One region of the Mesorhizobium sp. 1B3 genome, then DNA from elsewhere that is predicted to be linked to it. Evidence: predicted binding sites of a transcription regulator. Region 1 holds the regulator's gene; each other region holds the start of a gene.

Region 1 (2,202 bases):
ATACGGTCAGGTCATTCGACGAGGAACTCGGCCACATCGACCGGCTGATCCGCGACATGGGCGATCTCGGCGGCGCGATGGTGAAAGGTTCGATCAAGGCACTGCTCGCTTCCGACACCGCGCTCGCCCAGCGCGTCATTTCCGACGATGCGGTGATGGACGCCAAGCAGCGCGAGCTCGACGAGCGTGCCATCACCATCATCGCCAAGCGCCAGCCCATGGCGCAGGATCTGAGGGCCGTGGTCGGCGCCATCCGCATGGCTGCCGATCTCGAACGGGTCGGCGATCTCGCCAAGAACATCGCCAAGCGGGTCGGTGCGGTCGGCCAGAGCGTCATGCCGCGCGGGCTGTCGCATTCCATCGAGGCGATGTCGGCGCTGGTGCTCGTCCAGGTCAACGCCGTGGTCGAGCACTATGTGGCGCGCGACACGCAGGCGCTGGTGAAGCTGCGCGCCGACGACGAGAAGATCGACATCCAGTACACGGCCATTTTCCGCGAACTCCTCACCTACATGATGGAGGATCCGCGCAACATCACGGCCTGCACGCATCTGCTCTTCTGCGCGAAGAATCTGGAGCGGATCGGCGATCACGTCACCAATATCGCCGAGAACGCCTATTATGTGATGACGGGTGAGCAATTGCCGGTGCAGCGCCCCAAGCTCGACGAGACATCGCAGATCGCGCTCGCCGAATAATCCCTTCCAAGCAGGTTTCTGTCGGAAAAACGTCGGCCACTTTTTCGAAACCTGCTTAGCCCACGGAGGCCAAGGACGGATGATTGCACCCAAGATCATGGTCGTCGAGGACGAGGAGCCGCTTTGCGTTCTCCTGCGCTACAATCTCGAAGCCGAGGGTTATCAGGTGGAGGTCGTCACGCGCGGCGACGAAGCCGAGCTTCGCCTTCAGGAAAACGTGCCCGACCTCCTGGTACTCGATTGGATGGTGCCGGCCGTCTCCGGCATCGAGCTCTGCCGTCGGCTCAGGATGCGGCCGGAGACCGAGCGGCTGCCGATCATCATGCTGACGGCGCGCGGCGAGGAAAGCGACCGCGTGCGCGGCCTCTCCACCGGCGCCGACGACTATCTGGTCAAGCCCTTCTCGACGCCTGAATTCATCGCGCGGGTGCGGGCGCTGCTGCGCCGGGCCAAGCCCGAAGTGCTGTCGACCGTGCTCAAGGTGGGCGACATCGTGCTCGACCGCGAGTCGCACCGCGTCTACCGCAAGAAAAGCGAGATCAAGCTCGGCCCGACCGAGTTCCGGCTGCTGGAATTCATGATGCAGCATCCCGGCCGCGTCTTCTCGCGCAGCCAGCTTCTCGACAATGTCTGGGGCGAGACGATCTACATCGACGAGCGCACCGTGGACGTCCATGTCGGGCGGTTGCGCAAGGCAGTGAACACGCCGCGCGCGCCCGACGTCATCCGCACCATCCGCGGCGCCGGCTACGCCATCAACGAGGCGTAGACGATCCTTCTTGTCCGGCGCTCGAAAACCCCTCATCCGACCTCGCTTCGCGAGGCTCGTTGACTCCCGAATAATACTTATACAATATAACAATTGGCGCGGGGGCGGCTGCCGCCATCCGCTCAATCGGGAGGACTGGCATGAAAAGATTCATTCGCGCGGCGGCTGCCGCCACCTTCTTGCTTCCCTTGCTGGCCGGGGCGGCCAGCGCCGACGTCACGATCGGCGTCACCGTCTCGTCGACCGGACCGGGAGCGGCGCTCGGCATTCCGCTCAAGAACTCCGTCGAGCTGTGGCCCAGTGAAATCGACGGCGAAAAACTCAACGTCATCGTGCTCGATGACGCGGGTGACCCGTCGGTCGCGACCACCAATGCAAGGCGCTTCGCCAATGACGACAAGGTCGACGTCATCATCGGCTCGGCGCTCACTCCGGCATCCATCGCTGTCTCCAGCGTGGCGACCGAAACCGGCACGCCGCACCTCGCCTGCTCGCCGGTGCCGCCCAATGTCGCCGGCGCCAAATGGACGTTCGTGTTGCCGCAGGCCGCCGATCTCATCGCCCGCACCCTCTTCGCCAGGATGCAGAAGGATGGGGTGAAGAATGTCGGCTATATCGGCTTCTCCGATTCCTACGGTGATCTCTGGGTCAACCAGTTCAAGGCGATGGGCAAGGACTATGGGCTGAACCTCATCGCCGAGGAACGCTATGCCCGGCCCGATACGTCCGTTTCCG
Region 2 (2,202 bases), on a different contig from region 1:
ACCGACAGGATCTTGGCGGAGGAGGGGCCGCCCGCGACAGGAGTGCCTGTACCCGGCGCAAATGCCGGGTCAAGACAGTCGATGTCGAAGGTGACGTAGGTCTTGCGCCCGTCCGTGCGCTCGGTGATCGCGTAGGCGATATCGGAGGCGCGCATCTCCTCGACATCGTGGCCGTGCAGGATCCTGATCCCGAAATCGTCCGGCGCATGGGTGCGGATACCGATCTGGATGGAACGATCGGGATCGATGACGCCTTCCCGCACGGCGCGCCCTACAAAGGAACCATGGTCGATGCGCTTGCCATCGTCGGGCCAGGTGTCCTGGTGGGCGTCGAACTGGACGAGCGCCAGCGGGCCGTGGATCGCGGCGTGAGCTTTCAGGATGGGCCAAGTGATGAAGTGGTCGCCTCCCAGCGAAAGCAGGAACGCGCCACTCTTCAGAATTTTCGCCGCCTCACGCTCGATGGTGGCCGGCGTCTTCTGGTGATTGCCGCTGTCCAAAAGGCAGTCGCCGTAATCGATGACGGCGAGATCCGCGAAAAGGTCGGCATTGAATGGATATTGCGGGTCGTTGTCGAAAATCGCCGACGCCCGGCGAATCGCCTGCGGCCCGAACCGGGCGCCGGGGCGGTTCGTCACGGCGGCATCGAACGGCACCCCCCACACCACCACGTCGGCGCCTTTGACGTTCTTGGTGAAACGCCGGCGCATGAAGGAGAGTGCCCCCGCATAGGTCGGATCGCCCGCCCGCCCCGTGTTCTTCGTCGCAGTGAAGGCATGATCGATCGACGATGACGGCATGCTGGATAACCCTCTCACTGTTTTGGGAGGCACACTTATTGGACATTCTCCCCGCGATTGCGACCCCTTTTGACAGGCCGTACTTGCCCGGAGCAAGTCACGACGCTGTCATGGGCAGCCGCTATCCCTCCCGGCGCAACATGTCAGCCATGGGTGATTCCGGTGCGCATGATCCGCTTCTCCGCCGTGCTCGGCCTGATGGCAGCCTTGCCCTGGATGCCGGCGTCGGCTCAATCGCGCGTTGAGGCCATCCGCGACCGGCTGCTCAACGCCAATCAGTGGCGGGACCATGTGATGGTGGTCGCCCACCGTGGCGGCGGGCTCCAAGCTGATAAGACGCGTTTTCCCGAGAACTCGATAGCGGCGGTCGAGGACGCCGTCAGGGTTGGAGCCGAGATGGTCGAACTCGATATCCAGAAATCGAAGGACGGCGTCTATGTCGTCTTTCACGACACCTGGCTCGACCGCAGCTCGAATTGCAAAGGGATCCTTGCGGAACGGACCCTTGAGGAACTCAAGTCCTGCCGGCTCGTGATCGAAGGAACCGGCGCGGTATCGGACGAGACCGTGCCGACGCTCGCCGAGATGCTCTCGGTCACGCGGGATCGGATCTTCGTCAATATCGACAACAAGCTCGACATCTTCGAACTTCCGGGCATCGTCGCCGTGGCGCGTGAATTAGGAATCGCCGACCAACTCGTCGTCAAGCAGAACCTCTGGAGCGCCGAAAGGATCGCGGAGGCGCGACGCATCGTCGAACGGATCGGCCCGGACGTGACCTTCATGCCGATCATTGCGGACGACGCCGTGCGGGACGTCGATTTCCTGGAAGCGGCGACGCAGGCCTTCTCGGCCGATGCTGTCGAGATGATCCATTGGCACGCCGCCGGGCAACCGATGACCGGAGATGGCGGGCCGCTGTTCGGTGCGCGCGCCCGGGCCGTCGCGGCCCGCGGCGATTGGCATCTCTGGGTGAATACATATGCCATCGCAAACAAGGCGGGTGGCATGCTTTCGGGCGGTCGTGGCGACGAGCTTGCCGTCGCGGCAGCCTTCCCGCGGGAAACCTATGGCTTCTGGGCCGAGCGCGGCGCCACGGTGATCCAGACCGACGAGCCAGGCGCTGCGATCGAGTGGCTCACGCTCAACGGTTATCGAAGGCCGTATGCTGACGTGCCGGCTCGGCACGCCGCGGCGGAATCGTCAGCCGAATGACAGCCATGAAAAAGGCCGCCCGGAGGCGGCCTGGTCGATTCTGCATCGCGATGGATGCCGGAAGCAATTAGCGCTTCGAGAACTGGAAGCTGCGGCGGGCCTTGGCCTTGCCGTACTTCTTACGCTCGACCGTACGGCTGTCGCGGGTGAGGAAGCCACCCTTCTTCAGCACACCGCGCAGAGCCGG
Region 3 (2,202 bases), on a different contig from region 1:
GCTGCCGTATCCGCGGAAGCGATCCTGAAATCAGCGGAGCACATGCCGGAGCAGCCGAAGCTTTGGGTCATTTGCGGCGGTGGGCGCAAGAACCCGCACATTCTGCGCGACCTTCGCGCAGGTGTTGTCGATGCCGAGGTCGTCCTGGCGGAGGATGTCTGCCTCGACGGTGATGCCATGGAGGCCGAAGCATGGGCCTACCTTGCGGTCAGGGCCCGCGAAGAGCTGCCCCTCACTTTTCCGACGACGACCGGGTGCCGTGAAGCCGTAACGGGCGGCGTGTTCGCGACGCCATGACACTATGAGGCTGAACAAGAGCCAGCGCCACCATTCCCGCTGAAGCCTCCCGCCACAAATACCCCGGCCTGCAGAAACAGAGCCGGAGCAAAGCCGAAATCATGCTTGCATGCCGGTGCCGATCGAACCCGATCAACTCGTAGCTTTTGCCTTCGACGGGGCAGCCTTTTTGGCTTTCGGGGCGGCGGCTGTTTTTGACTTCGCAGGTGCCTTCGCCTTTGCAGCGGTAGTCGTCTTTGCCGCTGCTGTCGACTTGGCCGCTGCAGCCGGTTTAGCCTTTGCAGCGGTTTTTGCTCCCGTGCTGGCCTTGGCCGGAGCTTTCTTGGCAGGCTTGGCAGTTTTGGCGGGAGCCGCTTTCGGCGCCACGGTGATGTCCTTCAGTGCGGCATCCGCCGCATTTTTGCGGATAGACTCGATCGTCTTCAGAGCCGACGCTTTGGTCTTATACGCCTCCGACGCAAACACTGGCTCGCCGTTCCCCGCACGGAAACGGAAGCGGAACTCACCCTTCTTGTCCTTGTAGACTTCGAAGCTAGACATGAAACGTCCCCTTAGTATTCGGGTGATTCTAAGCACGGGAAAGGTGACACGAAGCGAGAAGTATGTCGACTGTAGTATACACGCTGGAGCTGTCCCGCCTCGCTCGCTGAAAATCCCTTGTTTTCAATAGGATGCCGGGGTTTTCGTCGATGCCGCGAAAATGGCTTGGCGCTGATGGCCGGCGGAGATCATCAAAGTTTCATGCAAATGTCACCCGTCCGACATGGGGCGGACATAGCTGGAGGCTGTTCCAATCCACCTCAGGGAAACAGGTTCTTTCCATGCGACGTTCACTTCTCGCGGCAGCCGCGATCATCGCGCTGACCGCTGCTGCTCCCGCCGACGAACAGGAATTCGCCGCCAAGCTCGTCGGGCATGCGATCCTTCCGGCCAATACCATGGTGAAAGCACCGGAGAATGCCCCGCAGCATCTCCGGACGTCCGGAAAATTCACGACGTCAGACCGGCGCCGGGCTGGAGGTCTCGGCACGGTGCCGGGCAAGGACGGCTTGCGGCCGACGGGACTTTCACTGCCTTTCGACGGCCAACCAGTGCAGGGGTTCTCCGGCATCAAGGCCAACGGGGATGGCACGTTCTGGTCTCTTTCGGACAATGGTTTCGGCAGCAAGCTGAATTCCAGCGACGCGGCCCTTATGCTTCATCATCTGAAATTCGACTGGGAAGCCGGCTCCGTGGATCGCATGAAGACGGTTTTTCTGACCGATCCCGACAAGAAGGCACCTTTCCCGATCGTTCTGGAAGGCAGCGACAACCGTTTCCTCACGGGCGCGGATTTCGATATCGAATCGATCCAGCCGGTCTCCGACGGTTTCTGGATCGGCGACGAGTTTGGACCCTATCTCCTGAAATTCGACAGGGAAGGCAGGCTGACCGACGTATTCGCCACCATGGTGGACGACGAATCCGTGCGTTCCCCCGATCATCCGGAGCTTGCGCTGCCTGCCAACCCCACGGCAAAGAACCCTGTCTTCAACCTGAAGCGTTCCGGTGGCTATGAGGGCCTCGCCATGTCGAAGGACGGCAGCAAGCTTTATGGCCTTCTGGAAGGCCCTCGCTACATGCCCGACGGGTCTGTCGAAAAAGCGGATGGGAAGACGGCGCTGCGGATCGTCGAGTTCGATGTCGCCGGCAAGAAATGGACCGGCAGAAGTTGGCTTTATCCGCTTGCGGAAGGTGGCGAAGCGATCGGCGACTTCAACATGATCGACGCCACGACCGCCCTTGTCATCGAGCGCGACAATGGCGCGGGCGTGACAGCGCAGGCCTGTGCCGATCCGGCCGATCCGAAACCCGATTGCTTCGCCCAGGCGTCCAAGGTCAAGCGCGTCTACAAGATCGAGATGA
Region 4 (2,202 bases), on a different contig from region 1:
CGCATTCGAGAAGCCGGTGAGAGCCTCGAACTCGACATTGGAGGTCATGCCACCGAATTCGGGCGAGAAGACATGGCCAGATTGCATGGAACGGGTGGTCGGGATGGGATCCGGCCAGATCTTGATCCCGGGCAGGCGTGTCGGATCCCAGAAGGATTCGCTCATCACGATCACGACGTCGGGCTTTTCGTCCGGCAATATCACCGCTTCGCGTGGCGCTGCGCCGATGCGATCGATGGCCTCCGGCGTGTAGCCTGCGGGAGCGGGAACATGCGCCATGGGAACGTTCAGCGCGAAGGCCAGGGTGAAGCCGTTGAAGGCATAGTTTTCCCGCTGGTCCCACATCATCGGGATAATGTGGAGCCGGTCGCGCGTCCAGGAGAATGCGCCGTAGTCCATGATCGAGACGAAGAAAGCCAGCGCCGGAACCGCCAAGACCATGCGCATCACGCGTCCGTTCATCGAAATCGGTGCGAACCGCGCGCGCCAGAAGCGCCAGGCGAAAACGAAGAGCGCCATACCCAGGATGGCTCCCGTCGCCATGGCCAATCCCGTCAGCGGGCGCTCGCGAACGAGCAGCGGCATCAACTCGATGATCTGGCGGTAATAAAGAAAGTCCGTCGGATAGAGCGGATCGCCGAGATAATGGACCTTCTGCTGGCCGATCCAGGCAAGCATAAGCAGAGCAGGGGCAACGATCAGCATCGACTGGAAGCGACGTCCAAGGAGCCCGTCGAGCCCGAGCGTCAACAGCAGGAACAGGCCGATGGTCGTCCAACTCGGGCGATGCGCCTCGGCAAAGAAAGAAAGTGCCGAAGCGAACGAACCGCGGGCGACGAATTCGATGGAAAACGCGAGCAAAGTCGACACAACCAGCGCGATGGTCGCGGATATGGCGAGACGGACAGGCCAAGCCTCGTGCCAGCCCTGCGCGGTGTCTTGCCAGAGTGCGGCATCTTTCTCCCGCGCTTTCGCAATGATCCTGGCCAAATCAATATCCTCGGTACGCGACAAAAATGTCATGCGACTTTCATACAGCCGTCATGCGGGCGTCACACTTAACGCGCGACATCAGAAAAAGGAGGCGGAAAAGAAGGCTTTTTTGATGATTTGCACCGATAAACCGGTCAATTCCCATAACAGGCGGTAACTCTCTGAAACGGTTAGGAGTTTGACCCGCCACAAGCCGCCCCCAGGGCCTGTATCGCAGGCTCTGGCTTTACCGTGGGATCGCAGCCCCCTGGGCGGGAGCCGCCTTGCCTGATTCAGGCGACTTCCTTGATCGCGATGTGGGCGACGCGACGGACCTCGTCGTCGGTGAGCAGGCCACCGGCCCGCAGCAGGCCGGCGAAACGGCCGTTGCTGGCGGATAGATCCCCGAAGCTGCCCTTCTCGACGATCCGACCCTTGTCCATGAATATGATCAGATCGGCGTCACGCACGGTCGAAAGCCGGTGGGCGATGATAAAGGTCGTTCGGTTCGCGCGCAGCCGGTCGATGGCTTCCTTGACGCGGGTTTCGGTCTCCACGTCGAGGGCACTTGTCGCCTCGTCGAGCACGAGGATCGGTGCGTCCTTCAGGATAGCACGCGCGATGGCGATGCGCTGGCGTTCGCCACCGGAGAGCTGCCCGCCACGTTCTCCGACCTGCGTGTCATATCCTTCGCTCTTGGCAAGGATGAAGTCCTGCGCGGCCGCGGCGATGGCGGCGGCATGAACGTCGTCATAAGACGCCTCGGCGCGCCCGATCCGGATATTTTCCTCGATAGAGCGGTTGAACAGGCCGGCATCCTGGAACACCGTCGCGACGCAGTGGCGCAGCGATTTGCGGGTTACGGTACGGGTATCCACACCGTCCACGAGAATGCGGCCTGAGGCGGGGTCATAGACGCGCTGCAACAGATTGATGAGCGTGGTCTTGCCTGCGCCCGTCGGGCCGACGATCGCAACGGTCTTACCAGCCGGCACATCGAAAGAGATGTTTTCGACGCCGACATTCGAGTTCGGGAAGGCGAAATTGACGTCCTCGAAGCGGACATGACCCTTGACCCGCTCGATGTCGCATTGGCCGTCGGGCTCACGACGGTCGGCAACCGCATCCTCGAGCCGGTAGAACTCTTCCAACTTGGCGCCTGCTTCGAAAATCTGGTTGACGAAATTGCTAATCTGATCGAGGCGGCCGATCAGCAAGGTAGCGAAGCCA

The links. The regulator PhoB, encoded in region 1, activates phosphate uptake and scavenging genes when phosphate is short. The targets are predictions, from matches to a motif close to TGTCATNNANCTGTCAT.
Region 2: ACCO56_RS10380 (glycerophosphodiester phosphodiesterase family protein) is a predicted target of PhoB. The motif match lies at 896-912, and genes of this name have one in related genera.
Region 3: ACCO56_RS14055 (esterase-like activity of phytase family protein) is a predicted target of PhoB. The motif match lies at 1,046-1,062, and genes of this name have one in related genera.
Region 4: ACCO56_RS08455 (LTA synthase family protein) is a predicted target of PhoB. The motif match lies at 1,029-1,045, and genes of this name have one in related genera.

The regions. Positions count from the first base shown of each region.
Region 1 covers NZ_JBJHDO010000024.1:32,315-34,516, forward strand. Annotated here, with positions in the region: gene phoU (phosphate signaling complex protein PhoU) at 1-698, shown strand, start outside; gene phoB (phosphate regulon transcriptional regulator PhoB) at 778-1,467, shown strand; gene ACCO56_RS32560 (ABC transporter substrate-binding protein) at 1,608-2,202, shown strand, end outside.
Region 2 covers NZ_JBJHDO010000003.1:284,881-287,082, reverse strand. Annotated here, with positions in the region: gene speB (agmatinase) at 1-800, opposite strand, end outside; gene ACCO56_RS10380 (glycerophosphodiester phosphodiesterase family protein) at 969-2,015, shown strand; gene rpsI (30S ribosomal protein S9) at 2,083-2,202, opposite strand, start outside.
Region 3 covers NZ_JBJHDO010000004.1:433,815-436,016, reverse strand. Annotated here, with positions in the region: gene ACCO56_RS14065 (anhydro-N-acetylmuramic acid kinase) at 1-297, shown strand, start outside; partial or broken gene ACCO56_RS14060 (YegP family protein) at 658-837, opposite strand; gene ACCO56_RS14055 (esterase-like activity of phytase family protein) at 1,119-2,202, shown strand, end outside.
Region 4 covers NZ_JBJHDO010000002.1:718,875-721,076, forward strand. Annotated here, with positions in the region: gene ACCO56_RS08455 (LTA synthase family protein) at 1-1,023, opposite strand, end outside; gene ACCO56_RS08460 (glucan ABC transporter ATP-binding protein/ permease) at 1,266-2,202, opposite strand, start outside.